4 regions of the Priestia sp. ST2 genome follow, and region 1 is predicted to be linked to each of the others. Evidence: riboswitches for the same ligand, from Rfam matches in the RefSeq annotation. Region 1 holds a riboswitch; each other region holds the start of a gene.

Evidence for each region. A riboswitch is a leader RNA that binds a small molecule or an ion and turns the genes downstream of it on or off. The one in region 1 is predicted to bind cobalamin.
Region 2: another riboswitch for cobalamin. It lies ahead of metE (5-methyltetrahydropteroyltriglutamate--homocysteine S-methyltransferase); the one in region 1 lies ahead of AC0KUU_RS07210 ((2Fe-2S) ferredoxin domain-containing protein).
Region 3: another riboswitch for cobalamin. It lies ahead of AC0KUU_RS10425 (ABC transporter substrate-binding protein); the one in region 1 lies ahead of AC0KUU_RS07210 ((2Fe-2S) ferredoxin domain-containing protein).
Region 4: another riboswitch for cobalamin. It lies ahead of AC0KUU_RS00085 (ribonucleoside-diphosphate reductase subunit alpha); the one in region 1 lies ahead of AC0KUU_RS07210 ((2Fe-2S) ferredoxin domain-containing protein).

Annotation. Positions count from the first base shown of each region.
Region 1 is NZ_JBVVNT010000002.1:160,320-167,790, forward strand. Features, by position in the region: gene AC0KUU_RS07195 (cation:dicarboxylate symporter family transporter) at 374-1,645, shown strand; gene AC0KUU_RS07200 (M42 family metallopeptidase) at 1,755-2,792, shown strand; gene AC0KUU_RS07205 (hypothetical protein) at 3,143-3,301, shown strand; cobalamin riboswitch at 3,448-3,626, shown strand; cobalamin riboswitch at 3,745-3,924, shown strand; gene AC0KUU_RS07210 ((2Fe-2S) ferredoxin domain-containing protein) at 4,026-4,406, shown strand; gene cobJ (precorrin-3B C(17)-methyltransferase) at 4,420-6,042, shown strand; gene AC0KUU_RS07220 (sirohydrochlorin chelatase) at 6,061-6,972, shown strand; gene cobK (precorrin-6A reductase) at 6,969-7,471, shown strand, end outside.
Region 2 is NZ_JBVVNT010000004.1:655,066-662,536, forward strand. Features, by position in the region: gene AC0KUU_RS20890 (acetate uptake transporter) at 1-100, opposite strand, end outside; gene metE (5-methyltetrahydropteroyltriglutamate--homocysteine S-methyltransferase) at 243-2,537, opposite strand; cobalamin riboswitch at 2,687-2,875, opposite strand; SAM riboswitch class I at 2,955-3,065, opposite strand; gene AC0KUU_RS20900 (hypothetical protein) at 3,146-3,397, opposite strand; gene AC0KUU_RS20905 (metallophosphoesterase family protein) at 3,993-4,868, opposite strand; gene AC0KUU_RS20910 (hypothetical protein) at 5,111-5,299, opposite strand; gene AC0KUU_RS20915 (sugar porter family MFS transporter) at 5,444-6,823, opposite strand; gene araA (L-arabinose isomerase) at 6,971-7,471, opposite strand, start outside.
Region 3 is NZ_JBVVNT010000002.1:774,297-781,767, forward strand. Features, by position in the region: gene cobS (adenosylcobinamide-GDP ribazoletransferase) at 1-331, opposite strand, end outside; gene AC0KUU_RS10405 (bifunctional adenosylcobinamide kinase/adenosylcobinamide-phosphate guanylyltransferase) at 328-888, opposite strand; gene cobD (threonine-phosphate decarboxylase CobD) at 885-1,964, opposite strand; gene cbiB (adenosylcobinamide-phosphate synthase CbiB) at 1,939-2,925, opposite strand; gene AC0KUU_RS10420 (adenosylcobinamide amidohydrolase) at 2,930-3,538, opposite strand; gene AC0KUU_RS10425 (ABC transporter substrate-binding protein) at 3,627-4,586, opposite strand; cobalamin riboswitch at 4,845-4,977, opposite strand; gene AC0KUU_RS10430 (thioredoxin family protein) at 5,069-5,383, opposite strand; gene AC0KUU_RS10435 (YpjP family protein) at 5,572-6,174, opposite strand; gene AC0KUU_RS10440 (class I SAM-dependent methyltransferase) at 6,558-7,334, opposite strand; gene AC0KUU_RS10445 (BrxA/BrxB family bacilliredoxin) at 7,469-7,471, opposite strand, start outside.
Region 4 is NZ_JBVVNT010000001.1:13,970-21,440, forward strand. Features, by position in the region: gene menH (2-succinyl-6-hydroxy-2,4-cyclohexadiene-1-carboxylate synthase) at 1-607, shown strand, start outside; gene menB (1,4-dihydroxy-2-naphthoyl-CoA synthase) at 624-1,442, shown strand; gene AC0KUU_RS00075 (o-succinylbenzoate--CoA ligase) at 1,525-2,988, shown strand; gene menC (o-succinylbenzoate synthase) at 2,992-4,095, shown strand; cobalamin riboswitch at 4,375-4,560, shown strand; gene AC0KUU_RS00085 (ribonucleoside-diphosphate reductase subunit alpha) at 4,694-6,937, shown strand; gene AC0KUU_RS00090 (ribonucleotide-diphosphate reductase subunit beta) at 6,954-7,471, shown strand, end outside.

The DNA.
Region 1 (7,471 bases):
AAATTATAAATGCTTTTTATTATCGTGTTGAATAATTAAAATTTTCAGAATTTTATATTCGAATAATAAAAATAAACATGTATCGTATTATACTAACCTAAAATGCATATTTCAATATAAAATTTTATTTTTTTAATTTATTCGCTGAAATAGCAAAAATAGAAAAATACTTAGCAAAAAAATCTCAATATACAACAATTATTTGATATGATAAAACAGAACCGTGGCTTTTAAAAATTCGCATGTGCGGCCTTACATCCTTTTAGTAAAGAACTGTTTACATAAGGTGCTGTAAGGATGTATATTTATACACGGTTCGCGGAACCGCATATGCTCGATGGATGAAAGTCAACTGTGCGAAAGGAGCAAGAAAGTGAAAAGGTTAGGTCTAGCAACTCAGATTCTAATTGGACTGATTTTAGGCGTAGCTGTAGGTGCTATTTTTTATGGAAGCGATACAGCCATTTCTATTTTACAGCCGGTTGGAGACATATTTATTCATTTAATTAAGATGATTGTCGTACCGATTGTGATTTCAGCATTAATCGTAGCGGTCGCAGGAGTAGGCGATATCAAAAAATTAGGTAAGCTTGGCGGAAAAACAATTCTTTATTTTGAAATTGTTACAACCATTGCTATTGTAGTGGGGATTATTGCCGCGAACTTATTCCACCCTGGTGCAGGGGTTGATATGGGACATATTGAAAAAAGCGATATTTCTCAATATGAGGCAACGGCAAAAACGTCTGAAAGTACAGGCATTGCTCAAGAGCTTCTTCATATTGTTCCAACAAACGTCTTTCAATCGGTAGCAGAGGGCGATCTTTTACCAATCATTTTATTTTCCGTACTGTTTGGTGTAGGCGTAGCTTCGATTGGAGAGAGAGGAAAACCTGTTTTAGCCTTTTTTGAAGGCGTCTTGGATGCAATGTTTTGGGTAACTAATTTGGTGATGAAATTTGCTCCAGTAGGTGTATTTGCACTTATTGGTGTTAATATTATAAAGTTTGGTGTCGGATCACTTATTCCATTAGGAAAATTAGTGTTCGCCGTTTACTTCACCATGATTTTCTTTGTGCTTGTGGTTCTTGGAATTATTGCTAAAATGGCTGGAACAAGCATGTTTACGCTGATAAAAGTGTTAAAAGACGAGCTGCTTCTTGCTTTTACAACGGCAAGTTCAGAAGCCGTTTTACCATCTCTTATCAAAAAGATGGAAGACTTCGGTTGTTCTAAATCGGTTACATCGTTTGTTATTCCAACAGGCTACACGTTTAACTTAGATGGTTCAACCATTTATCAGGCGCTGGCATCGCTGTTTATTGCTCAAATGTACGGCATCGACCTTTCCATTATGGATCAAATTCAGCTCCTTCTTGTGCTAATGTTAACCTCAAAAGGAATGGCTGGTGTACCGGGAGCATCGTTTGTAGTTGTACTTGCTACACTTGAATCTATGGGCTTCCCTCTTGAAGGCATGGCATTTATTGCAGGAATTGACCGCATTCTTGATATGATGCGTACCACAGTTAACGTAGTAGGAAATGCTTTAGCTGCAATTGTGATGTCAAAGTCTGAAGGCGAATTTGATAAGCAAAAATCATTAAATTATACAAATGAATTAAAGAAATCAAACATAGCTTAAAACAAAACAAGCCGGGCAGCTGCCCGGCTTGTTTTGTTTGGAGCTGACTGTTATCTTTTTTGAAACATATGGTAAAATAAAAGAAATGAGAGACAAAGGAAGTGTCATAATGACGGAAACTGTTCAGTTAATTAAAAAGCTTGTTTCGATTCCCAGTCCTTCTGGAAATACAGAAAAGGTAATTTCATTTGTCGAAGACTATATAAAAGAGCTAAATATTCAAACGTACCGCAATCGAAAAGGAGGCTTAGTCGCTACTATTCCCGGTAAAGATACAGATCACCACCGCATGCTGACGGCTCATGTCGATACATTAGGTGCTATGGTAAAAGAAATCAAACCGAGTGGACGTCTGAAAATCGACTTGATTGGAGGGTTTCGCTACAATTCTATTGAAGGAGAATATTGTGAAATTGAAACTTCATCAGGAGAAGTATTTACAGGAACCATCCTTATGCATCAAACATCTGTTCATGTGTATAAAGATGCAGGGAAAGCTGAGCGAAATCAAGAAAATATAGAAATTCGACTGGATGAAAAAGTACATAGCGCAGAAGATGTTCGCAGCCTTGGAATTGAAGTAGGCGACTTTGTTTCGTTTGATCCTCGTGTAGAAATAACAAAAAGCGGTTTTATTAAATCTCGTCATCTCGATGATAAAGCAAGCGTAGCTTTATTGCTTCAGCTCATAAAAACAATTCAAGAAGAACAGATCGAACTGCCATACACTACGCATTTTCTCATTTCAAATAATGAAGAAATTGGATACGGAGGGAATTCGAACATTACGCCTCAAACAGTAGAATACTTAGCGGTTGATATGGGTGCTATGGGAGATGGACAATCTACCGATGAATACACCGTGTCTATTTGTGTAAAAGATTCAAGCGGCCCATATCATTACGGTTTGAGAAAGCATTTGGTGGAGCTAGCTAAGCAACATGATATTCAGTACAAATTAGATATTTATCCGTTTTACGGATCAGATGCTTCTGCTGCTATTCGTGCCGGACACGATATCGTACACGGCTTAATTGGTCCAGGAATTGATTCTTCTCATGCGTTTGAGAGAACGCATCAAGATTCATTAAACCATACGTATAAGCTTCTTTATCACTATGTGCAGTCGAACATGGTTCTGCTTTAAGAAAGCAATATTTAATTAGTGTATTTTTATGCAAAATAAAGAGCAGGACGGGATTGTGATGTCTGTACTTTCCTTTCCTAAAAAAGAAGCCGGCTGTCCGGCTTCTTTTTTTAATAAATACTATATATTTTTTACTGGTGAAGCAACAGTTGGTTAAAAAAGCACCTTTTTAAAGAGGTATAATATTGCTTAAACCTTTTGTACATTTTGTTCATTTACAGAAGTTAAAATGTTTTTAAATTTTTAAAAGTTTCTTGTGACAAGTTTTGTAGAATGGGTTTTCAAAAGGAAATGGTTTCGGCATAATGTGGATATAGCGATCACTACAATAATCGGAGGCGAATCTTTTCATGTGGGTACTGACGGTATATGCTGGAAAAGAAATGAAAATGTTTGAATTTGAAACTGAAAAGCAGGCGAGAGAAGCTTTTGCCAAAACAAATGGCTGTAAAGTTCTTTCAGAAGTGGTGTATTATAATGATCCTCATTTAACATTAGTAGCTATATAATGAAAAAACAGGAGCTGACTTTATGCTCTTGTTTTTTTATAGGTGCTTGTATCTTCCGAAAAGAATAGAGTTGAAATAAAAAAAAATGTACGCTATGATATGGTAGTTACTTCTATTATTCTGATAGTTTAAAAGGTTCATATATATCAAACAGCAACAGTAAAGATGCCAAGAAGGCTTAATAGGGAAACTGGTGAAAGACCAGTACTGCCCCCGCAACTGTAAGTGTGGACGAACGAGTATAACCACTGTGAAAAAATCACGGGAAGGTTCTCAAGTAGAATGATACACAAGTCAGGAGACCTGTCTTTATTGTGAAGTTTCTATTTCTCCGGGGAGCGGGAAGGGAAACGTTGGCTTAAAGTGGCATTCGTGTACACTCTTATTCTGACGTTTTACCCGCTCGCATATTAGCGAAGCGGGTTTTTCTCGTATCGAAAAACTACATATCGTGCAAAAAAGGTGCGCAATGTTCACATTGCGTTAAATGGGAAGTCTGGTGTGAAGCCAGCGCGGTACCCGCCACTGTGAAGAGGAGCTGATTGCATATGCCACTGTATTTGGGAAGGCGCAATCAAGTGATGAATCGAAGTCAGGAAACCAGCCTTTTTCTAATGCGAAGCTTACCCTACGGGATATAGGTGGAAGTGCAAAAACTTAGTTTGAATTTTCTGCGCCTCTATCATTGATAGAGGCGCTTTTTTTAGTAAAGGAGCGAATGAGTGTGACGACGTGGAACTTAAACGGAACAAAACATCACGTATTGATTTGTAATGGAAGCAGCTGTATGAGAAAAGGTGGAGAAGAAGCCACACAAGCTATTCGAAATAAAGTGACGGAACTGGATTTGGATGAAACGGTTCATACAACGCGTACGCGCTGTAACGGACGATGCAAAGATGCTCCTGTAGCTATCGTCTATCCTTCAGGAGATTGGTACAAGCAGGTCACTGAAACCGTGGCTCACCGGATTGTCGAAGAGCATTTAGCAGGAGGCTGCAGTGTAAAGGAATCGCTTATTTATGAATATGATCAAAATGGTTTCGTTTCTCCGGAAAACAGTGACTCCATAGAAGGAATTGACAAAGTAAAAAGTAACGCATAAAGGAGGAGCTAGCATGAAAGGTAAACTGTTAGTTATTGGATTTGGGCCGGGGAGCTTTGAACATATTACACAGCGAGCAAGAGAAGCCATTCAAGAAAGTGATATGATCATCGGTTACAAAACCTATGTGGAATTAATTCAAGGACTGTTAACGAATCAGCAAATTATTAGTACGGGAATGACCGAAGAAGTAAGCCGTGCACAGGAAGCTGTAAAGCAAGCCGAAGCAGGAAAAACCGTAGCTGTCATTTCGAGCGGAGATGCAGGAGTATACGGAATGGCAGGCCTTGTATATGAAGTGTTGATTGAAAAAGGCTGGAAAAAAGAAACGGGCATAGAGCTGGAAGTAATTCCTGGCATTTCGGCTATCAATTCATGCGCATCTCTCCTTGGAGCGCCCGTGATGCACGATGCTTGTACGATTAGTTTAAGTGACCACCTTACGCCGTGGGATCTAATCGAAAAAAGAATTGAAGCAGCTGCACAAGCAGATTTTGTAGTGGCTTTTTACAACCCAAAGAGCGGAAGACGAACAAGACAAATTGTTGAAGCGCAAAGGATTCTATTAAAGTACCGTTCTCCTGATACGCCTGTTGGTCTTGTGAAAAGCGCTTATCGTGACCGTGAAGAAGTCGTAATGACTAACTTAAAAGACATGTTAAACCATGAAATAGGCATGCTGACTACCGTTGTTGTCGGAAATTCATCTACGTTCTTTTACGACGATTTAATGATTACACCGCGCGGGTATCAGCGGAAATATACCCTCAACCAAACGGAGCAGCCGCTAAGACCGCATCAGCGACTTCGAAAAGAAGCAGAACCATGGGCTCTCGATCAAGAAGAGACTGTAGAGCAAACAGCTTCAGCAATTGAAGCAGTTCAGACCAAACCAGAAGAAACAGCAACTTCACGAGCTCTTGCAGAAGAAGCGCTTCAAGCAATTTTAGGTGAAACCACTTCTGGGGTCGTACACCAGCCAATACAGTCAATTTTCGAAGTCGCGGTTAGTCCAGGACTTGCCAATAAGAAATTCACGCCTGTTCAAATGACAACACTAGCAGAAGTTGTTGGTGAAAAAGGTACGATGGAGTATACACCTGACCATCAAATCAAACTTCAAATTCCAACAGCCCAGCCAGATGTGATTATTAAAAAGCTCCAAGCAGCTTCCTTTTTACTATCTCCGGTCGGAGACGTGTTCACAATTAAAGCGTGTGATTTTTGTGATGGAGAAAAAAGCGATGCTATTCCACATACGGAAGAATTACAAAAACGCCTCGGGGGAATGGACATGCCAAAAGAGCTGAAGCTTGGTATTAATGGATGCGGTATGGCCTGTTATGGCGCAGTTCAAGAAGATATCGGCATTGTCTATAGAAAAGGTGCGTTTGATTTATTTTTAGGAGCTAAAACGGTTGGACGAAATGCGCATTCAGGTCAAATTGTGGCGGAAGGCATAGCACCCGATGACATTGTTGAAATAGTGGAGAACATTGTCCATGAATATAAAGAAAAAGGTCATCCTAATGAGCGATTTCATAAATTCTTTAAGCGTGTGAAGAACGTTTATGGATTCGACTATCAAGATATAACACCAAAAATAAAAGTAGAACCAGCTCCGTGTGGAGATTAAAAAATGGGAGGGCATTATATGAAATCAGTTTTATTTGTCGGTCATGGAAGCAGAGATCCTGAAGGGAACGATCAAATTCGCGAATTTATTTCGACTATGAAGCATGATTGGGACGCATCTATCTTAATAGAAACGTGTTTTCTAGAATTTGAACGCCCAAATGTAAGTCAAGGCATTGATATATGTGTGGCAAAAGGAGCAAAAGATGTAGTTGTAATTCCAATTATGCTCTTGCCTGCTGGCCACTCTAAAATACATATTCCGGCGGCTATAGATGAAGCTAAGGAAAAATATCCACACGTAAACTTCGTATACGGACGTCCCATTGGCGTTCATGAAGAAGCCCTTGAAATTTTAAAAACGAGATTACAAGAATCAGGAGAGAATTTAGAAACTCCAGCTGAAGACACGGCTGTTATCGTCTTAGGGCGAGGAGGAAGTGATCCTGATGCAAACAGTGATTTATATAAAATTACGCGCCTTCTTTGGGAAAAAACAAATTATAAAATCGTTGAAACTTCTTTTATGGGCGTGACCGCTCCACTGATTGATGAAGGCGTGGAGCGATGTTTGAAATTGGGCGCTAAAAAAGTGGTTATTCTCCCGTATTTCTTATTTACAGGAGTATTAATTAAGCGATTAGAAGAAATGGTGAAGCAGTATAAAATGCAGCATGAAAACATTGAGTTTAAGCTCGCCGGCTATTTCGGTTTTCACCCAAAACTGCAGACAATTTTAAAAGAACGTGCTGAAGAAGGATTAGAAGGTGAAGTGAAAATGAACTGCGATACGTGTCAATATCGCCTTGGCATTATGGAGCATATTGATCACCATCATCATCACGATCATGACCATGATCACGGACACCATCACCACGATCACCATCATGACCACGATCATCATGAAGATAAGATCGGCGAGCTAAAATGATTTTATTGTTAGCCGGAACTAGCGATGCACGTGCCTTAGCCGTGCAAGTGAAAAAAGCAGGTCATGAGGTTACGGCAACGGTTGTAACCGAAAACGCAGCTATCGAATTACAGCGTGCAGAAGTGAAAGTGAAAATTGGACGTCTCACAAAAGAAGATATGATGGATTTTGTAAACGAACATCGTGTAAAAGCTATTGTGGATGCAAGTCATCCTTTTGCAGAAGAAGCATCTAAAAATGCTATCGGCGCGGCTGCTGAAACAGCGATTCCTTACATACGCTATGAGCGGGCTTCGCAGGCTTTTACCTATGATAATATGACAATGGTTTCTACGTATGAAGAAGCAGCAGAAGTAGCAGCTGAGAAAAAAGGAGTTATTATGCTGACAACAGGCAGCAAAACGCTGCAGGTTTTTACAGAAAAGCTGCTTCCTCTTTCAGATGTACGGCTTGTTGCTCGTATGCTTCCAAGGCTGGATAATATGGAAAAGTGCCAGCA
Region 2 (7,471 bases), on a different contig from region 1:
GAAACGATGCAACAAGTGTCACCATGGCAAGTCCGAATAGACCTAGCGCTGATGGATCCGCTGTTACAATTTTAACGTGCTGCGTGCTGTTGTTACTCATGTTGTACCTCCCTGATTTTAAAAACACCTTTAAAAAGATACAAAAATGTACGGGAAGTGTCAATGGATATTTTTGGCCTTTTAAAATCCCATAAGACCAAGCAGTGTAGCGGTTACACTGCTTGGCCTTTACTTTCTTATTATTAAACGTTTTGTAATAAATTTTTTCTGGTTTGTTTTGCAGACTCAACCATCACTTTTAAAGCTTCAACCGTCTCGCTGATTCCTCTTGTTTTAAGGCCGCAGTCGGGATTAATCCAAAATAATGCAGGATCAAGCACCTTTAGCGCGCGGTCAATGTTTCGCTGAAGCTCTTCAAGCTTCGGTACGCGCGGGCTGTGAATATCATATACGCCAAGTCCAATTCCTTGATTGTACGTATGTTTTTCAAACGCATAAATTAATTCACCGTGGCTTTTAGACGTTTCAATGGAAATCACGTCGGCATCCAGCGCTTTAATCGCATCAATAATCTCTTCGAATTCTGAATAGCACATATGCGTGTGAATTTGCGTCTCGTTTTGCACCGATACCGTCGCTAGCTTGAACGCATACACCGCAGCATTTAAGTAGCTGTCCCAGTTTTCTCGTTTTAACGGCAGTCCTTCACGCAGCGCCGGTTCATCTACTTGAATCATTGAAATGCCCTGACTTTCAAGTGCTTCTACTTCTTTTCTAAGAGCAAGCGCAATTTGATTTGCGACGTCGTAGCGCGGGATATCATCACGCACAAACGACCAGTTTAAAATCGTAATCGGACCCGTCAGCATTCCTTTAACCGGCTTATTTGTTAGAGACTGTGCGTAGACCGTTTCTTTGATCGTCATCGCCTGCTCATACGATACATCTCCGTAAATAAGCGGCGGCTTCACGCAGCGAGAACCGTAAGATTGCACCCAGCCAAACTTCGTAAACTGAAAGCCTCCTAATTTCTCACCGAAGTATTCGACCATATCCGTACGCTCAAACTCTCCGTGCACAAGGACATCTAAGCCGATGTTTTCTTGAATTTCAATCCATTTTTTTATTTCCTCGTTAATGTACGCTTCATATGCTTCATCGCTTAACTCGCCTTTACGCCATTTTAGACGCTCTTTTCGCACTTCTTTTGTTTGCGGAAAGCTTCCAATCGTGGTCGTTGGAAGAAGCGGCAGTTGAAACGCTTCTTGCTGAACGCGCTGACGTACGTCAAACGGCGCTTGTCGCTCTGCTTTATAGCTGTGCAGCTGCTTCAGCTCTTTTTGCACATCTTGACAATTTCGAAAAGATGATCCATTTAATGCTTGAATTGCCTGCTTGCTTACGCTTATTTCTTCTTCTATTGCTTCTTTTCCTTGCTGCACCGCTTTTGTTAACAGCGTAATTTCCTTTAGCTTTTCATCTGCAAAAGAGAGCGCATTTTTCAATACTGGATCAATCGTCTCTTCATTTTTCACCGTGACAGGAACATGTAGCAGACTTGATGAAGGCTGAAGAATCAAACGGTCTTTTGATACGGCTTCTTCAATTTCACTGATCGTTAAAAGCTGCTCGTCCAAATTTTCACGCCAAATGTTTCGTCCGTCAATCACTCCTGCTGCCAGCACTTTATCAGTTGGAAAACCATATTTATTAAGGGCAGTGAGATTTTCGCCTCGGTCATGCACAAAGTCTAAACCAATTCCTTCAACAGGAAGAGACACGACTTCTTTATAGTAATCAACGCTGTCAAAATACGTTTGTAAAATGACTTTTACATTCGGTGCTGCTTCCTTCAAAGCTTGATAGACTTCTTTGTAAAGCGCCAGGTCTTCTTTTGATAGCGTTGTAGCTAAAACCGGCTCATCTATTTGTACCCACTCTACTCCTTCTGCTTGCAGCTCCGCTAAGATAGTTGCATAAAGCGGAACAAATTGTTCAACTACTTCTTTAAACTCACTTTTTTTATATCCTTTTGACAGCTTCACAAATGTTACTGGACCTAAAATAACGGGCTTGCCTTCAATATTCAGCTTCTGTTTTGCTTCTTTGTAAAATTGAAGCGGGCGATTTTCTACAAGTGCCGGCGTACATTCCTCAAGCTCTGGTACGATATAGTGATAATTTGTGTTAAACCATTTTGTCATCGTAGAAGCTACCGCACCTTTTGTTCCTCGCGCGATGTCAAAATACGTTTCAAGCGATACCGGTCCCCCGTCATAATCAAAGCGCTTTGGCACTAGACCAAACATAGCGGCTGTATCTAACACGTGATCGTATAAGCTAAAATCGCCGACTGGAATCAATTCAATTCCTGCGTCACGCTGTTTTTTTAAATGCCCTAGACGAAGAGACTCAATTTCCTGCAAAAAGATATCTTTCTCTAGTTTTCCTGCCCAAAACTGCTCAAGCGCTTTTTTCCATTCTCGTTTTTCACCAATTCTTGGATAACCTAAGTTTGAACTTTTTACACTGCTCATTTTTTCCACTCCCTGTATATTTTTTATCGGTAAACTAAAAAATCTCTCTTTTCGAAATGAAAAGAGAGATGATACGCATACTTAACTAAAGTTGAGATAGCCTGTTTTTCTCAACACGTATTCCTCACTCCTCTCTATATCCCGTAGAGCTTAAGTGCATACAACAGGCAGGTCTCCTGACTTAGGTTCATCGCTTCCTATCCCTTCCCATTTCAACATGAAACAGTGGTTAATAAGTTGCTCCCCATTACAGTGGCGGGACCGCGCCGGCTTTTCACCGGTCTTCCCTTTTAAGCTGCGTACATTCGTTACACAGCACCTGATGCATTTTTATAAAATTGTTCATTCAAAACATATTCACATAAAATAAAAAGCCTCTCTATCACGAATAGAGAGGCATAGTATCTATGAAATCCTCTCTTATTTTTCAAAGCTGTACGCTTTGCAGGATGTAGCACCTTTTCAACAAGAATGTTAAATGGTTGCCGGGCTTCACAGGGCCAGTCCCTCCGCCTCTCTCAATAAGAGTTTTAATTGTTTATAATATTTTGAATGTAGAGTCATCTTAACACCTTACATTTATGCTGTCAAAAGAAATTTCAAAAAAATTAGTTTTTAGGAGGCGCTGACGCTAACTTTTGCCTTAACAATTTGTAATCATCTTTTCGGTGCGTTTCGATTAAATCTTTTGCCCCTTGGTGATATCCTGACGAATAAATGTACTCTACCGCTGTTTCGATAAGCTTTCTTTTTTCTTCGGCACACTCCCGGTCCATTAAGGGGAACAGTCTACCTAAAAGGTCATTTAAATCTTCATTGATAAAACGATCAAGTCCTTCTTGCATCTTTTCGTTTGCCATGATTGCTCCTCCATTTGCTGTGTATGTTCTAAGCCTCTATAAACAGGCATTTCACTGTAAATTTTAAGATAAAGTTAAGTCATTAAACAGTATATCAAGTGAATGTTTTTCTTTAATTACATATGTAATACAAATATATGACAAATATAGAGAATATATCATCATTCATTATCTATTATAACGTTTGACTGAGCCTTCTGCTACAAGGTTTCGTTAAGAGTTATGCACATTTTTCCAAAAGAGGTTGAGACATAACAAAATGAATCCACTCTAAAGGCAAATGGAATACATGAGCTGAATCGCTTGTGACACCGCAGTTGATTTCCGTACAAGACTTCGCTTCCCGCGGGCGGTCGCTGAGCCTCCTCGTCACATACGTTCCTGTGGGGTCTCGCCTGTTCCGCTTTTCCCGCAGGAGTCTTCGTCTTGTCCTCCAATCACCTGCTAGAAAGACCTATACACATGAAACCTACGTTTGCCTTAACAAAAAAACGAACCACTAATCACACATCTTGATCGATGATTCGTTTCACTTCGTCTAAAACCCTTTTGTTCCAGCCTCTTTTTTTGAACCTAGCTTTCTACTTTCTTGTTTTTACAAACAATTTCTTCGAGGTCGTCCAAAATCCTTCCAAAGAAGAGGACCTAAAATGTCGTACCTGCTTACAAAAAATTCTGTAAAATTATAATTATTTAAAATTAAAGGCGGCTCAAAATCAAGGGGAGCGCCGGCGCCTCCTGACAATACAAAATCAGTGCCTCTTCCAAGCGTAAACGACCCGTTTCTGTTTTTTCTAATAAACTGCTCGTCATACGCATGCACGTGGCTGACTAACACTTTTTTCACGCGGTGTTCTTGAATTAAATCAAAAAATTCTTGACTTTGAGGAGTCGTTACAGGAAACCCTTCAAGATTTGACCACCGGCCAATATTCGGCTGCGCATGCATGGCTACAACGGTATTACGAGGAGCATCCTCTAGCTGCTGCTCTAAATAATTCAGCTCTCTATCTGTAAATCCATATATTTTATTCTTGGGACTGATGACATTATTTAATGCGATGCACCGGAAGTTGAAGACAGGAATATCAATGACCCAGTGTACTTTTCCGATAGTGGCTCTGAAGTTTTCGAGATTGCTTTCATCAAGGTACAGTTCATCATGATTCCCTACGCATACAAACATAGGAATGTTCGGGGCGATTTTTTCAACAACCTTAACAAAGTGCTCCAAATACTCTTTTTTCCCTGTATAGACGGTGTCTCCCCCATGAATAATAAACAGCGGGTTCAATTCCACCGCCTTTTTTAACACAAGCTCAAATTCACCGCTCATCGTGAAACAATTATCGTTTGGTCCGTCACCTCTGCTGTCTCCCATAAAAACAAAGTTAAATGGATCTCTCGGATTTAATTGTTTAATTCTTTGCTTTAATAACTTTTCAGAACGTTCATGAAGCGTCAAATTCATCAACTAGTTAATCCCCCTATTAATAAATAAATTTAGTTAAAAGTAAACAAGCTTACTTATTTATATGAGAATTTGTTGATGATGGTCACTACCTTCTTGTAAGCAGAACGCACATTTAGCTTTCGTTTTAGAAATTGCTAGTTATGAATATCTATTAAAGTCTACATTATGATAAGCTAACCTATCTTTCCATTTTATTAGGCACTAATAGGACAGGGTAAAAGATGAACTCTCTGTATCTACTAATAAGAAAGAGGCTGGGGACGAACAAAGGCCGACATGAGCTGAACCGCTTGTTCCCCCGCAGTTGATTTCCGTGCAAGGCTTCGCTTTCCGCGGGCGGCCGATGAGCCTCCTCGTCGCTTGTGCGCCTGCGGGGTCTCATCTGTTCCGCTTGTCCCGCAGGAGTCTTCGCCTTGCTCTCGAATCAACTGCTAGAAGAAACGAAACAGCTGAAACCTGCGTTCACCATAAAAAAACGAACCACTAATCAAAGTGTTTGATTAGTGGTTCGTTTTTCACTTCAGCTAAAATACTTTTATCTCAGCATCTTACATTTAAAACATTTACGACAATTAAACATATTTATTACGCTCAACTGGACTTACAGAATTTCTTCCAGAACGAGCTGCCATGTCCGTTTCAATTTGCTCTAGGCTACGTCCTTTTGTTTCAACAACTACAAAACGTATGAAGAATAAACCGAGAATACAAATGATCCCGAACGTTGAAAAGATAACGCCCAAACTAAACTGATCAGCTAAAATTGGGAACACAAGCCCTACTGCCAGCGATCCCGTCCAGTTAAAAGCAGATGAAATCCCAGCACCGATGCCGCGTACAGAAAGCGGGAAAATTTCTCCTACAATAATCCACGTAAGCGGCGCCCAAGAAAACGCATAGCAAAGGATAAAGCAGCAAAGAGCAATTAACGTAACCCAGTTAACAACGACTTCATTAACGCCTAACGCTCCTAGAATAGCCGGTGTAAAAAATGAAAGAGCCATACCCGCGCCGCCAATCGTAAGAATGGTACGGCGGTTGAATCTATCGACAAACTGCAGAAAAATAAGTGTTGTCACGACAAAGATTACCCCAACAATAACCGTAAAACCAGCAGCTACCTGCGGGGCTAAACCAACTTGACGAGCAATGCTTGTTGCATAATAAACAATTGAGTTTGAGCCTTGAATCTGCTGAAAAGTTGCCATCCCGACGCCGATAATTAAAGCTAGACGAAACTTTTTATGAAACAGCTGTTTAATTCCTGATTGTTCATGAACAGCTACGCTTTCAATTTCAGACACTTCAGCTTCCACTTCAGCTGTTGACCGGCGAAGCGTGCGCAGCACTTCACGCGCTTTATCTGGCATTCCATTTTTAATTAAGTAGCGAGGCGACTCTGGAAGCTTGATCATACCGATGCATAATACAATTGCAAAAATACCGGCGCTGCCAAGCATTAATCGCCAGCTGTTTGGAACCGGCTCAAAAATAAAGGCTACGATATAGCTTAATAATAATCCAATTACAATCATTAGCTGATTTAAACCTGAAAGCTTCCCGCGAATATGAGCGGGTGCGATTTCTGACATATAGGCAGGAACTAAAGAAGAAGCCGTTCCTACTGCTGTACCTAAAAAGACGCGCGCAATCGTTAACGTAATTTCCTCTGGTGCAATCGCGGAACCGATGGAGCCTAAAAGAAAGATGATCGACGAAATTAAAATTAACTTTCTTCTTCCAAACTTATCGCCTAATAATCCGCTTAAAATGGAACCGATAATTGCTCCTCCCATTAGCGACGAAACCACAATCCCCAGCCAGAGCGGACTCAAATGAAACGCTTCACGGATATGACCTTCTGCACCAGCAATAATCCCAATATCATAACCGAATAAAATACCGGCAAATGAGCCGAAGAAGAAGATAAACTTACTTGATACTTTACTCATGATTATAGATCCCCTTTGTATTGTCTTAGTTTTGCTTCCTATCACACAAATTTAAAACGCTTTCATTTTTTTCTAAAAACGGCGTTCTTTTACTAACACTATATTTTCACTTTCAAGGAAGCAGCGCTCCCTCGAAAGTAGTGATGCCTACTTAATAATGACGTACTCTAGATCCACAAGCTTTGCATAGCTCACGATTTGATCCGTCGTTAAATTTAATGAAAGAACCGTATGATGGCCTCCTCCATTTTCAATCCACGCTTTAACGCCGTCTTGGAAGTTCGGCTTAATGTTCCAAAGCACGCGCGCCACGGGAAGATGTGGAGCAGGAACTTCCGGCTCAAATGCCGATACTTCGTTAATTAACAGCTTGTAATGCGTGCCGAAGTCAGCCATGGAAACCACTACGCCTTCTCCTTGTTTACCGTCAAACACTAAGCGGGCCGGATCTTCGCGGTTACCGATACCTAGCGGAGAAACGATTAGTTTTGGCTTGTTTACCGCTAGCGTTGGGTCTACTTCAAGCATGTGTGATTGAAGCACAGACTCACGTCCGGGAGCCAATTCATACGTGTAGTCTTCCATAAAGCCCGTTGACTGATTATGGCTCATCACTTTAAGCAAGCGATCAAGCGCCGCTGTTTTCCA
Region 3 (7,471 bases), 610 kb from region 1:
CGTGCGGATCACTTAAAATCTGCAGTTTTTTTTCCTTTGACTGATGAGAAAAATAGGCATCGCTTACGTCCATCCAGCCGTCTAAATGAAGGCCACCCGTTAAGATAAGCGGTAAAAGCAAAACTAAAATACTATCAACAATCGTAGTGATAGGTGAAGATTGAAGCAGCTGTAAAAAGCTATAAAACATCAAGCCTAGTAACATACCAATCCAAGGCAGCACAAAAAGTGAGCGTGCCGTTCTTTTTTCAGTCCATTGAACGGTTTTAGCCAGTGGTAAGATCGTAAAAAACTGGAGAGAAATTCGTAGTATGGCTATCCATTCTTTCATATATCTACACATTCCTTTCCTTTTTTAAAACGATAGATTCCCGCTTCTACACAAATAGCCACATCTGCTTTTTCTACAATATACTGATGTAATTTCCCTAACATCTTCATATAGCTATATGTGGGCTCTTCTAACACGCCCGCTTCAAACAGTTCATTAGATACTAGCACAACCGTCTGAGACTGCGCAAACAGCTTATCGAGCGTTTCTGTCATATGACGAAAAACCGCTTGTTTCCCTTCTTTTGTTTGCCACCTTTTTTCTGTTGAAAAAAGCTCATTGGCAAGCCAGTTCGTGACACAATCCAAAAGTATAGCATCATCACTTTGAAGATTTGGCAGAATTTGTTGTAAATCTACAGACTGCTCGATCGTTACCCAAGGCGTGTTCGCTGCTTGGCGTTCTTTTTGATGAAGCTGGATGCGTTTTTGCATTTCCTTATCTGTTTGCCTGCTTGTGGCAATATAAACAGCGCGCTTTGTACAAAAAGTTTGAACCATGTTCTCCGCTGCACTTGATTTTCCGCTTCGAACGCCTCCGCTAATAAAGATGATCATATTTCATCAAGTCCTTGTTTGATTACGTTAAGTAAATAGTCATTTTCTTCTTTCGTTTTCACAGCCAAACGGATATAGCGTCCATTTAAAAATGGAAAGTTTTCAGTATGACGAGCTACCACGCCATGGCTTGCTAAATAGACAAGCCATTCGCGCGTTTTAATAGAAGACGGAACGCTGCAAAGATAATAGTTTGTTTGAGAAGGAGAAACCAAAAGCCCCCATTCCTTTAGTTGACTCAAGATTCGTTCCCGTTCTTGTTTAATATAATGTACGGTTTCTTTTACAAAATCTTTTTCATCCACACATATCATGCCTATTTGCTGCGACAAGCCATTTACACTCCAAGGAGGCTGCTTTTTAGCCATCTTGCTAATGATTTTTTCATTTGCCAAAATATAGCCAAGACGAAGCCCGGCAATATTAAACATCTTTGTCATGGAACGCACAACAATGATATGCTCATAATCCAGAATAAGAGAATCAAATGAAGGCTGATGTTCGACAAAATCAATAAATGCCTCATCAATCATTAAGTATGTACCATGATGAGCAGCAGCTTTTACTACTTTCATCCATTCCTCATGACTATACATAACGCCCGTTGGATTATTTGGATGACAAATCCACAGTACTTTTATGTCCGGAAGAATGCTCATAATCAACTCTATATCCCAGCTCCAGCCATTTTCTTCAGATAAAGGAACGTATGTCACTTCACATCCATAAGCTTTACTTGCCTGTTCATATTCAACGAAAGTCGGCTGTACAATCCCTGCTTTCTCTCCTGAAAATAACGAAGCAATAAGGAAAAACGCTTCAGCGGCGCCATTTGTAGGCAGCACTTGAGCACCTGAAACATGATGATGAGCTGCAAGTTTATTTTTCAGCTCCGTTACTTGAGGGTCAGGATAACTAAACGCTGCACCCTTGAATTCGTTCCACTTTTCGTGAAGCACAAGGGGAGCCCCTAAAGGATTTGTATTCACGCTAAAGTCTTTTATATGCGACAAATTCTCGGCCCCTATTGCTTTTAAAAAGACATTAGGATTAGCTCCATGTGTAGGTAATAGCACTAATAACTCCTCCTAACAAAAGATATAATAACCACGTAGCATAGACCGTCCTTTTCATAATGAAAACAGCTTGTTCAATATGACCGGCTTGCAGAGGAATGAGTGGTTCACCCATTTTTGCACGATTAGATTCTATGCCTTTATATGTATTAAGCCCGCCGAGTTGAATACCTAACAGAGCAGCCACTGCGCTTTCCCCGTATCCGCTATTTGGGCTGGGATGCTTCTTAGCATCACGCTTAATCAAACTCGTTACATGCCCAAGAGAATACTGGCTTTTTGCTACATTAACAGCCGTCATCACCACTGCAGTTAACCGACTTGGAATATAGTTTAATACGTCATCGGTTTTTGCACTAAAGTAGCCGAACAGAAAGTAGCGGTCATTTTTGTACCCAACCATCGAATCACATGTGTTAATAGCTCGGTAAAAAAAGGCTAGGGCTCCTCCTCCTATAAATGCATAAAAAAGCGGAGCTGTAATACCATCACTTGTATTTTCAGCCACGGTCTCTACCGTCGCTCTGGCAATTTCTCCTTCTGACAAACGATCTGTATCTCGTCCCACAATCATACTTACTTCATATCTAGCTTTCTCCATATCTCCTAGCTGAAGCGGCTTTTGTACCTTATAAGCAGCTTCGCTTAAAGAACGAGTGGATATAGTAGTCGCAATCATTACGCTCTCTACTAAAACACCTGCTATAAAATGAACTCCGTACAAAGCATGGAGGAACAAAAAGGGAACAACTCCTGCGAGCACAGCCATACTTATCACAAGAAGCAATCCTTTGAATCGTTTTCCTGCACCTTTATTTAATCTAGAATCTATCCAATAAATCCATTTGCCAAACCAGCGAACGGGATGCGGCCAATTTTCGGGATCGCCTATAATTCGGTCAATTAGTAAAGCAATCGTCATGGCCGTCATGTGTGCAATTATCGCTTGTGTAATACTCATTTCTTCACCTCTTTCCCTTAAGTCCCTGCTCTAAGCTTATTTTCACCAGCTTGGCTACCGCTTGCCCTAAAGCGGTCATAGAGCCTGCATATTCATATAATGATCCTTGCTGAGACGCTGCAACTGAGATGCTGTCCGTAGATGTTCCCGTAGCAATCGTCTTTGTAGCCGGATCTATGACACCCAGCTGTGACAGCGTTTTTGTTTTAGCTTCTGTGGCCGCAATAAAAAGCTGTAAAAACGCTGCATCCGTAAGCGTACCTTCCACGAAAAAAAACATATTAATTGTACCAGGAGAGGAATAGAACGGGACAGCTTCGTCAGCTGTAATATCTACTGCGTTTCCTATTCCAGCCGTTATCACGGAAGCTACTCTTACTCCGTAGCCTTCATAACAGTAAACCGCTCTTTCTTTTAACCACACGGCTGTCATCAACCCTACGATTTGCTCATGGCGCACATTTTCTTTCATCAAATATTGCTCATACTCCAAAGAAGGAGTATCTGAATAATAGTCTTTGTGAACAAATCGATTGTAAAAGGTGTCCGTTTCCGTAATGCCTGTTCCTAAAACCCCTGAGCTGTATGTTTTATAAGAAGTCTCGGTTTTCATGATTAAAAGCTCAGGCCTTTCTTCAATTTTAAGATGTGAAAAGGGACCAATCCCCTTTTCAATTCGAACTGGAATATGGTCCCTCTTCTTATTTATTGTACACCTCAGGGTATACTGCTTTTGCTAAGTCCTCTAAGCCATCTACAATACGAGGTCCTAAGCGATTGATTTTGTTTTGATCAACCTTCTCGATGTTACCCTCTTTTACAGCAGTCATGCTGCTCCAAGCGGGACGCTTCATAATCTCATTTTTGTCTGCATCATACGTTGCGATAATAACGTCAGGGTTTAACTTAACAACTTGCTCTTCAGAAAACTTAACCCAACCCTTTTCACTAGCTGCTACGTTATCAGCACCGATCATAGTAAGCATTTCGTTCATGAACGTACCTTTTCCTGTTGTATAAATCTCAGGAGCTCCTGATACCTCTATCCATACTTTTTTACGATCTTCTTTTGAAATCGTTTTTGCTTTTTTCTCAATTGAAGCTACTTTTTCTTTCATGTCTTTAATTGTTTGATTAGCTTCTTTTGTTTTACCTGTTAATTTACCGATTTGCGTAATAGAATCATAAACCGTATCAAACGTTGTTGAATCTTTTACAACAAATACCGGAATACCCGCACTTTCAATTTGTTTAAATACTTCATCCGAAACGCCCATACTTGAAGCGTGTGCCAGCACTAAATCAGGATTTAAAGCAATAACTTTTTCCGCATTAACGTTCATATCTCCTACCTGCGCTTTTTTCTTTACGCTTTTAGGATAATCATCGTTGCTTGTAACACCGACTAATTCTTTTTCAAGGCCAAGGGCATATACAATCTCCGTATTACTTGGCATTAAGGAAACAATTTTCTTAGGCTGTTTTTTCAACGTAATTTCTTTATCACGCGCGTCTTTTACCTTCACTGGAAATGCAGCTTGTGACGTTTGTGCCGTATCTTGCTTCGTTTTTTTATCACTGTTGCTTTGGCTGCCTGCACCGCATGCAGCAAGTACGATGACTAACAGTGCAATAATGGAATACGAAAGCCATTTTTTCATCTAAATACTCCCCCTATATATTGTTCATTGTGAATACGAAACCTCCACGTTAAAGAAAAAGCAAATGATCATGCAAAAAGCAGCGCTATCCCGTTTTTCCGCTTTGACTATGTATACTGCTCGCCGGCAGCTTCAAAATAAAAAAGCTTTACTTTCAATTGAAAGCAAAGCAGGTAACGTCAAGATAAGCAGGAAAAGAATCCGTTCACTATACTTGATATGTATGTTCATTACCCTGCTTCACCCTTCCTCGAAGGTTTCACAGCTAACAATAAGGCAGGTCTCCTGACTTACGCACAAAGCGCTTACAGTGGCGGGACCGCGCTGGTTTTTCACCAGACTTCCCTTTTCACTCAATCTTTAAATTGAGACCTTATTGCTTTACGATTATTCACTTGTCCTAGTATACCCCACTCATGGAAAAATGGAAATAGCCATTCTCACAAAAAAAAGCTGCGAGAATGCTCTCGCAGCTTAAGGGATTAAAGAGTTGCTAAAAATTCACGGACCGCTTCAGGCGTTTTAGCATTTGCACTGTGCAAGTGTGCAATTTTTTCACCGTTTTTATATACAAGAAGAGAAGGAATACCCATTACATTGTTTTCAGCAGAAAGTTCTTCAAACTCATCCTTGTCAATTTTAAACCATGCTTTATCTGTATTTTCATCAACGATTTCATCAATGAACATATCCAAACGTTTGCAATCAGGACACCACGTTGTCGTAAAAATCCCAACGCTTAGTGTTTCGTTCTTAATTTGTTCGCGAAATTGTTTTTCTTCCGTAAATTGTTTCATTGTGTTACCTCCAGCATCTATTCGTTCCTTCTCACTATTCTATGGTAAGAAGTCTGACTTCATTATAAACGATTTTTTTATCGTTGTGCTAATGTTTCAGCTTATTTAGACCCTAACGGTTTTAGACGTAAAAAAATGCTAGCTTAAAAAAGCTAACATTTCGAAATCGCAGAATGTTGTGTCTATTATCAGCTAAACCATTTAGGCGGCATGTTTCGGTTCCAATAAATTTTCCCTAAATCATAATGCTTCTGAAAATTATCTGCAGCCGCATGATAGTGAAAATTAAACCAGTATCCATCTTTTGGAGGATTTTCACGCCGTACATGAAATCGTATTAAGTCCTGACCGGTTTCCCGGTCATATACATGGAAAATCTTTTCACCGTAGCCAGCAGCAGGATGCTCGCTTATCTCGAGATTCTGAATTGACTGTTCACGTTCAGTGCCAATGTCGGTCAGCACTTCTTCAATTTTAGGTAACACTGCTTGACGAAATTCATCTTCAATGACAGGTCCAATTTTTGTTCCGAATTTTTCCACTGACTGTTTTTCAGCTGATTCCATTGCATACGTAACAAATGATGAAACGTCTTCATATTTTGGTTCTTCATATGGCAAATGAATATCTTCTATAACAGCTGTGACAGGAGTTGTTTCTCTTACATACCCTGCTTTATGTTGCTTGTCCGCTTTTGCATCATCAACGTATAAATATTCTGGTGGAGTGACAAGCCCAAATGTAAATACTGTAATAAATACAACTAGCATTCTTTTTATCCATCTAGGCATTCGTATCTTTCCTTTCTCATCTTTTCCCATATGGTCTTTTCATATCGTAAAATTCATTGTTATAACTCACTAGGTATTGTAACATACTTATTAATTTTTTACCTATATTTGCTTATTCATTTATGCTGCCTACGGGCATTCGAAGACTTTTTAGTTAGCACCTTCCTTCTTCTGTTTGAGGTTGTCACACCGAGCGGAAACCTATACAAGATATTCCTTTTTTGCTGGATGCTTAAACACAAAAGTATTTTTATGTTCAAAAATATATCATACTTTTATGAACTTTAGATGAAATTCATAAAAAAAACTTCCAAAACTTTTTAATTCCTAAAAGGTTTTGGAAGTCTTTTCAATGATCAGGATTCGTTTTACTTTTTTGTTTATTATTGTATATCAATTGTCCCGTAATGAAATTTTGATGTTTTTCGTTTTTGTACGATAAATCCATGTTCTTCAAAACGACTGCTTTTCCAATGATCTTTTAGCACGATCTTTTGTTTGGCTACTCTTTTTGCTTCTTGTATAGCCATTGGCGTTAGCGTAGTATACAGTGCTATTGCTTTAATACCGTTAATTCCATTCGATTCATCAATTTGCTCTTGAAACATAGGATCAAAGTAGACAACATCAAAAGAATTATCTTCACAACACGCCAAAAACGATTCGAAATTTTGATGAACCACGTTTATACGCTTCATTGCATCGTTCAACTCTTGTACGTCACTTTCCCAATTTAAAAGTCCTTGTTTGACTAAATAAGCTACATAGCGGTTGCCTTCTAGTCCGACAACTTTCCCGCTTTTCCCTACCGCTGCGCTCGCCATCATACTATCCGATGCAAGACCAAGTGTACAGTCAAGCACGCTCATTCCTTTTTCCAAACTAGCAGCTTCAATAAACGGATCAGGTTCTCCTCGCAGCCATCTCTTCACTCTAAACATAGCGGAATTTGGATGAAAAAAAATAGGTTCCTCTTCATTTTGGACATGCAATTCTACTCTATTCTTACCGACAACCAGCACGTCTGCAGCTTGAAGATTCTGAAGATCTGCAACGGATTTCTTCTCTCTTACTACAAAAGGTATACTTAAATCAGCGGCTACTTGTTTGGCTTTTACAATCATCTGTTCATTTGTTCGACCAGCAGTCGTAACAATCACTTTCATAACTCCCCCTACACTGTTTGGCTATTTACATAAAGAAAAAGGATGCCGATAGACATCCTTTTTCTTATAAAGTATATGCGATTTTTCTCTAAAAATCTATATACTAGATGTGACAAAAGCAGGACATTTTA
Region 4 (7,471 bases), on a different contig from region 1:
AATGGAAGCAGTTGTTGAAGCACTGCATGAGCTTCTTCAACAGCTATCTTTATCACAGGTGAATGTAATTGGATATTCGATGGGAGGAAGGCTTGCTCTTTCATTTGCCCAGCGATATCCACACCATGTGAAAAAGTTGGTATTAGAAAGCGCATCGCCTGGTTTAAAAACGCGAGAAGAACAAAAGCTAAGAAAAGAAAAAGATGAACAGCTGGCGAGCCGCATTATGAAAAATGGAATTGAAGAATTTGTGAACTTTTGGGAGGGAATTCCTCTTTTTAGTTCTCAAAAGCAATTGCCTAGCCATGTTCAAGAAGCGGTGCGTAAAGAAAGACTTTCGCATACAGAAATCGGCCTTTCCAACAGTTTGAAAGGAATGGGAACAGGAGTCCAGCCGTCCCTTTGGGAGAAGCTGGACGATCTGTTGATGCCGGTTTTGCTTATTACAGGAGAAGTAGATCAAAAGTTTTGTTTAATTTCCAAAGAAATGCAAACATTAATACCAAATGCTACTCCTAGAATTATTTTAGGGACAGGCCATGCAATTCACGTGGAACAACCCGAGATTTTTGGTAGAATAGTAAGTGAGTTCTTAGCTACTACATAATTAGGAGGAAATAAAGATGACAGTTGAATGGACATCAGCACGTCAGTATGAAGACATTTTATACGAAACATATAACGGAATCGCTAAAATTACGATTAACCGTCCGGAAGTGCACAATGCATTCCGTCCAAAAACGGTAATGGAATTGATCGATGCATTTGCTTATGCTCGTGACGATGCAAGTATTGGAGTAATTGTATTAGCAGGTGCTGGAGATAAAGCATTTTGCTCAGGCGGAGACCAAAAAGTTCGCGGCCACGGCGGCTATGTAGGAGAAGATGAAATTCCACGTCTAAACGTTCTGGATTTACAGCGTTTAATTCGCGTAATTCCAAAGCCGGTTGTTGCGATGGTATCAGGCTATGCAATTGGCGGAGGCCACGTTCTTCATGTTGTATGTGACTTAACAATTGCAGCGGATAACGCAGTCTTTGGGCAAACAGGTCCTAAAGTGGGAAGCTTCGATGCAGGATATGGCTCTGGTTACTTAGCTCGCATCGTAGGTCATAAGAAAGCGCGTGAGATCTGGTTCTTATGCCGTCAGTACAACGCTCAAGAAGCACTAGACATGGGATTAGTAAACACGGTCGTTCCATTAGAACAGCTTGAAGCTGAAACAATTCAATGGTGTGAAGAGATGTTAGAAAAAAGTCCAACCGCTCTTCGTTTCTTAAAAGCAGCATTTAATGCTGATACGGATGGCTTAGCTGGTATCCAGCAATTTGCGGGTGACGCAACGCTTCTTTATTACACAACCGATGAGGCAAAAGAAGGTCGCGATGCATTTAAGGAAAAACGCAATCCAGACTTCCAACAGTTCCCACGTTTCCCTTAAACAGCTGAAACAGCTTGGTGATTATCATCAGGCTGTTTTTTCAATTTAATTTAGTTAATCAGTATAAAAAGGAGAGAAATTCATGAGTAGCCAAACGATTCCTAATGGGCTTATGCAAAGAGCATATTTGACGCCAAATCGAGTGGCGGTAGAAACACCGCAAACGTCTCTTACGTTTCAAGAGCTTCATAAACGTGTTCAAAAAGTAGCACAGCAGCTTTCGTTTAACGGTGTAAAGCAAGGTGATACCATTGCTTTACACATGAAAAATAGAGTGGAGTTTATCGAGATTTTACATGCGATTTCTTATATTGGCGCCCGGTTGCTGCTCGTCAACACGCGTTTGACAAACGAAGAAATTAATTATCAGCTAACAGATGCAAACGTGTCGTTGCTTATTGCGGATGAAACATTTTTAATTAGAGAATTCCAAAGTTCCATTACTCAGCTTACTTTACCTGCTTTAAAAAGTTCTCCAGAAGCAGAAACAGGTTTTCAAAAAACGTGGAATCTCGAGGACACATTCACCATTATGTATACGTCTGGAACAACAGGTCATCCAAAAGGAGTGCTGCAGACATATGGAAATCACTGGTGGAGTTCCGTTGGCTCAGCGCTTAATTTAGGATTAAATGAAAAAGACTGCTGGCTTATAGCGGTTCCTTTGTTTCATATTAGTGGCTTATCTATTTTAATGCGGAGCGTCTTTTACGGAATGAAAATCATTTTAGAAGAACGGTTTGAAGCAAGAGCAGTAAATGAAGCCATTGAAAACAAAGGGGTAACGATTATTTCGGTTGTTACTTCTATGCTGTCCAATATGCTTGATGAATTAGCTGAACGCAAGTATCCAAATACGTTTCGCTGTATGCTTTTAGGAGGAGGACCTGCACCGCTTACTATTTTAGAGGCTTGTGTGAATAAAGAAATTCCTGTTTATCAAACGTATGGAATGACAGAAACATCTTCACAGTTCGTTACGCTTTCACCTGAAGACAGTTTGCGAAAACTGGGATCAGCAGGTAAACCATTATTTCCATGTGCAATGAAAATTGTAGATGAAAAAGGAAATGAGACCAGCGAAGCAGGAGAAATCATTGTTAAAGGTCCAAATGTTACAAAAGGATACCTAAATAAACCTGAGGCTACTCAAAAAGCAATTCAACAAGGCTGGTTCTATACAGGAGATATCGGGAAAGTGGATGAAGAAGGCTTTCTATATGTGTTAGACAGACGTTCAGACCTTATTATTTCAGGTGGAGAAAATGTATATCCAGCTGAAATTGAAAATGTTTTGTTGAAGCATCCCGCTGTTAAAGAGGCCGGTGTAACGGGAGTAGCTGATGAAAAATGGGGACAAGTGCCAGCTGCATGTGTTGTTGTAAACGAAGACGTTTCAGATGAAGAATTATCTTTACACATTCAACAATTTTTAGCAAAGTACAAACTTCCAAAGTATTTCGTTCGAGTAGAGGAGCTGCCGCGAACGGCTTCTAATAAAATCATACGCCGGAAGCTATCATCGTTCATACAGAAAGGGAGCTAATCGATGATTATAAAAAAAGTACATCTTTATAAAATTGACATGAAGCTTCTTTCTCCTTTTTCAACAAGCTATGGTACGGTGCAGGATCGAGAATTGATTTTGCTTGAAGTAGAAGATGAACAAGGATTTACAGGGTGGGGAGAAGTCGTTGCTTTTTCATCTCCTTGGTATACGGAAGAAACGATTCAGACGTGTTTTCATATGTTAGACGATTTTTTAATTCCCTCGCTTCTTCATAAGCAGCTTCAAAAACCAGAGGATGTTCAAAAGCTATTCAAACCTCTAAAGCGAAATAACATGGCTAAAGCAGCTTTGGACTGTGCTGTATGGGATTTGTATGCAAAGCGGCAAAATAAGCCGTTATCTGAAGTAATTGGCGGAGTAAGGCCTGCTGTAGAAGCTGGAGTGGTAGTTGGCTTAAATGACATTTCCGTAATGAAAGAACAAATAAAGACTTACATGAAAGATGGCTATAAGCGCTTTAAAGTGAAAATTAAGCCGGGTGCTGACTATGAGCTACTGAAACAAATTCGAGATGAATTTCCAAGCATTCCTCTTATGGCTGATGCCAATTCAGCTTATACGTTAAGCGATAGTGATTCATTGAAGAAACTAGATGAATTGAATTTAATGATGATCGAACAGCCGTTAAGTTCTGATGATATCCTTGATCATCGATTGTTACAAAAGCAAATAAAGACGCCGATTTGCTTAGATGAAAGTATTGTGAGCTATGAAGATGCACGTCATGCAATCGAACAAGAAAGCTGTAAGATTATCAATGTGAAAATCGGGCGAGTTGGCGGAATGTCCGTAGCAAAGCAAATTCATAATTTATGCGCCCAGCATGGTGTAAAACTTTGGGTTGGAGGAATGTTAGAAGGAGGGATTTCACGAGCTCATAACATTGCCCTTGCCACACTGCCTTCTTTCACGATACCAGGTGATATTTCTGCGTCGTCTCGCTATTGGGAAAAAGATATTATTAAGCCCGAAGTAGAGGTAGAAGCCGGAGTAATAAAGGTGAAGGGAAAACCGGGGATAGGATACGATATTGATAAAAAGTTTATCAAAACAATCACAGCATTTGAAAAAGAATACAAATAATTAACAACCGTTTTTTGATGAAAAACGGTTTTTTTATTGAGGTTGTCAATGTTTAGTAGAAAAATAGGACAAATTTTTTAAAAAGAGCACATTGTTCCATCAAGCGTGTCAAAACATGTTATGATGGAATAGTTTGATGAAAAAAGTCGAAGAGTTTTATCGTAAAAAACAAAATTATTTTTGAAAATAGGTTGATAGTTTTCTAAGTTGTCCTATATAATGTGTTTATAACATAACACAATATGTTGTTTTGAAATCCATAATAAAATACTATATTTTGTGTTTTCCAGTGAAAAAGGTGTCTGATAAAAAGACTTAAAAGGGAATTTGGTGAAAATCCAAAGCTGTCCCCGCAACTGTGAATGCTGATGAAATAAGGAAATCCACTGTGAGTAAACATCATGGGAAGGCCTTAAAGTAAAAAGAAGCATAAGTCAGGAGACCTGCCTTTTTTATGTCGTTTTATCTTCTTCGGGAGGTGAGAGGGTAGAGCGAGGATTGAGAAAAGACTTAGTGTCTTCTTCTATCTTCGTTCTATTCGCTCACCGAGGTACGGTGAGCGATTTTTTATTTTGAAGTGAAGAGAGGAGCCATATTTATGGTGAATACATTAAAGCCTACAATTCTACATGAATTAACTGCATATATTGAACGTTTAAAAAAAGAATTTACGCAGCTTGATTTTTCTTTGTATGAGGAAAAGGTTATTCAAACTGTTACAGTAAAGGAAAATATGACGGACGAAAAGGTTGCAAACGTCCTAATTTTGGCAGCCTTAGAGCGTATTTCAATGGAAGAACCCGATTGGACGTACGTAGCGGCAGACGTCTACTTAAACGAACTATATCGAAAAGCAGCGGACAACCGAGGTTACGATAAAAAAGAGAAGTACGGTTCGTTTTATCAGCTTATTCAAGAACTAACAAAAATCGGCATTTATAATAAGCAGCTATTAAAAACATATACAGAAGAAGAAATTAATGAAATTGCTTCAGTCATTATTCCTGAACGCGACCGTTTATTTACATACATTGGATTGTTGACATTAGCAGATCGCTATTTAGCGACATCACATGATAAGCGCGTATACGAATTACCGCAAGAACGTTTTCTTATCATTGCTATGACGCTGATGTCTCAAGAAAAGAAAGAAAATCGAACAGCATTAGTAAAAGAAGCGTATTGGGCGCTTTCTAGTCTATATATGACGGTTGCCACACCAACACTTTCAAACGCAGGAAAGAGCTACGGACAGCTATCTAGCTGCTTTATTGATACGATTGATGACAGCTTACGCGGTATTTATGATAGCAATACAGATTTGGCCACGCTTAGTAAAAATGGAGGCGGAATTGGTGTCTACCTCGGTCATATTAGAAGCCGAGGAAGTGATATAAAAGGTTTTAAAGGCGTATCATCAGGAACAATTCCATGGATGAAACAGCTAAATAATACGGCTGTAAGTGTCGATCAGCTAGGTCAACGACAAGGAGCTATTGCCGTATATTTAGACGTATGGCACAAAGACATCTTTTCATTCTTAGACGCGCGTTTGAACAATGGTGACGAACGTCAGCGCACGCATGATTTATTCACTGGCGTATGTTTGCCAGATTTGTTTATGGAAAAAGTAGAGGCACGTGAAGACTGGCACTTATTCGATCCTCACGAAGTTCGTACGCTGATGGGCTACTCGTTAGAAGATTTTTATGATGAAGAAGAAGGCAGCGGTTCGTTCCGCACTCGTTACGCTGAGTGTGTAAATAATGAACAGCTTTCAAGAGAAACAGTACCTGCTATTGAAATCTTCAAGCGCATTATGCTTTCCCAGCTTGAAACCGGAACGCCTTATATGTTTTATCGTGATACGGTTAACCGAGCTAATCAAAACCGCCACGAGGGCATGATCTACTGCAGCAACTTATGTACAGAAATTACGCAAAACCAAAGCACAACGGTCGTAACAGAGGAAATTACAGAAGACGGAAAAATTATTATTACAAAGAATCCGGGCGATTTTGTTGTATGTAATCTTTCTTCTATCAACTTAGCGAGAGCCGTAACTGAAGATGTGCTTGAACGTTTAATTCCAATTCAAGTACGCATGCTTGATAACGTTATTGAGTTAAATGATTTGCCAGTACTTCAAGCAAAACTAACAAACCAAAAGTACCGCGCAGTAGGACTTGGCACATTTGGTTGGAACCATCTGCTTGCCTTAAAGAAAATAGCATGGGAAACAGATGAAGCGGTAGCATATTGCGATGAATTGTACGAGCAAATTGCTTACTTAACCGTACAGGCAAGCATGAACTTAGCTAAAGAAAAAGGTGCATATCCATTATTTAAAGGCTCAGATTTTGAGTCAGGCGCTTATTTTGAAACACGTAAATACACAAGCGAAGCGTGGAGTGAACTGCGTAACGAAGTTCAAAGCAATGGGATAAGAAATGGCTACTTAATGGCTGTAGCACCTAATTCATCAACATCTATTATCGCGGGTTCTACTGCAAGTATTGATCCGATTTTCCGTAAGTTTTATTCAGAGGAAAAGAAAAACTATAAAATCCCGGTGACGGCACCAGATTTATCACCAGCAACAAACTGGTATTATAAGTCCGTTTATTTAATTGATCAGCACTGGAGCATTAAGCAAAACGCCAAGCGCCAGCGCCATATTGATCAATCCATTTCATTCAACTTATATGTGCAAAATGATATCCGAGCAAAAGAGCTGCTGGATCTTCATATGACGGCATGGAAAGAAAAGTTAAAAACGACCTACTACGTACGTTCAACATCAAGTGAAGTCATTGAAGAATGTGAAAGCTGTCATAGTTAAAAGGAGTGAATAATTGATGACAAGCATGTTAAAACGAGAATTAATGAACGAAACAGCTCCGAACCGTTCGACAGGAATCATTAACGGCAAGAGCTCAAATATTCTAAACTGGGATGACGTCCGATTTTCATGGGCGTTCCCTAAATACAAACGTATGCTAGCTAACTTTTGGACGCCGTTTGAAATTAATATGGGTCAAGATATTAAGCAGTTCCCTCAGTTAACGGCTGACGAACAAGAGAGCTTTTTGAAAATTATTGGCTTGCTGGCGCTACTGGACAGTATTCAATCAGATTATGCTAGCAAAGTAGCTGACTATGTAACCGATTCTTCGATTAATGCTCTAATGATTATTTTAGCGCAGCAAGAAGTGGTTCATAATCATTCCTATTCATATGTTTTATCAAGTCTTGTACCAAAAGGAAAACAAGATGAAGTATTTGAATACTGGCGCACAGACGAAAAGCTTCGCGCTCGAAATGACTTTATTACAAACGGATATAAAGCATTTAGCGAAGAAGCAACGGTTGAAAA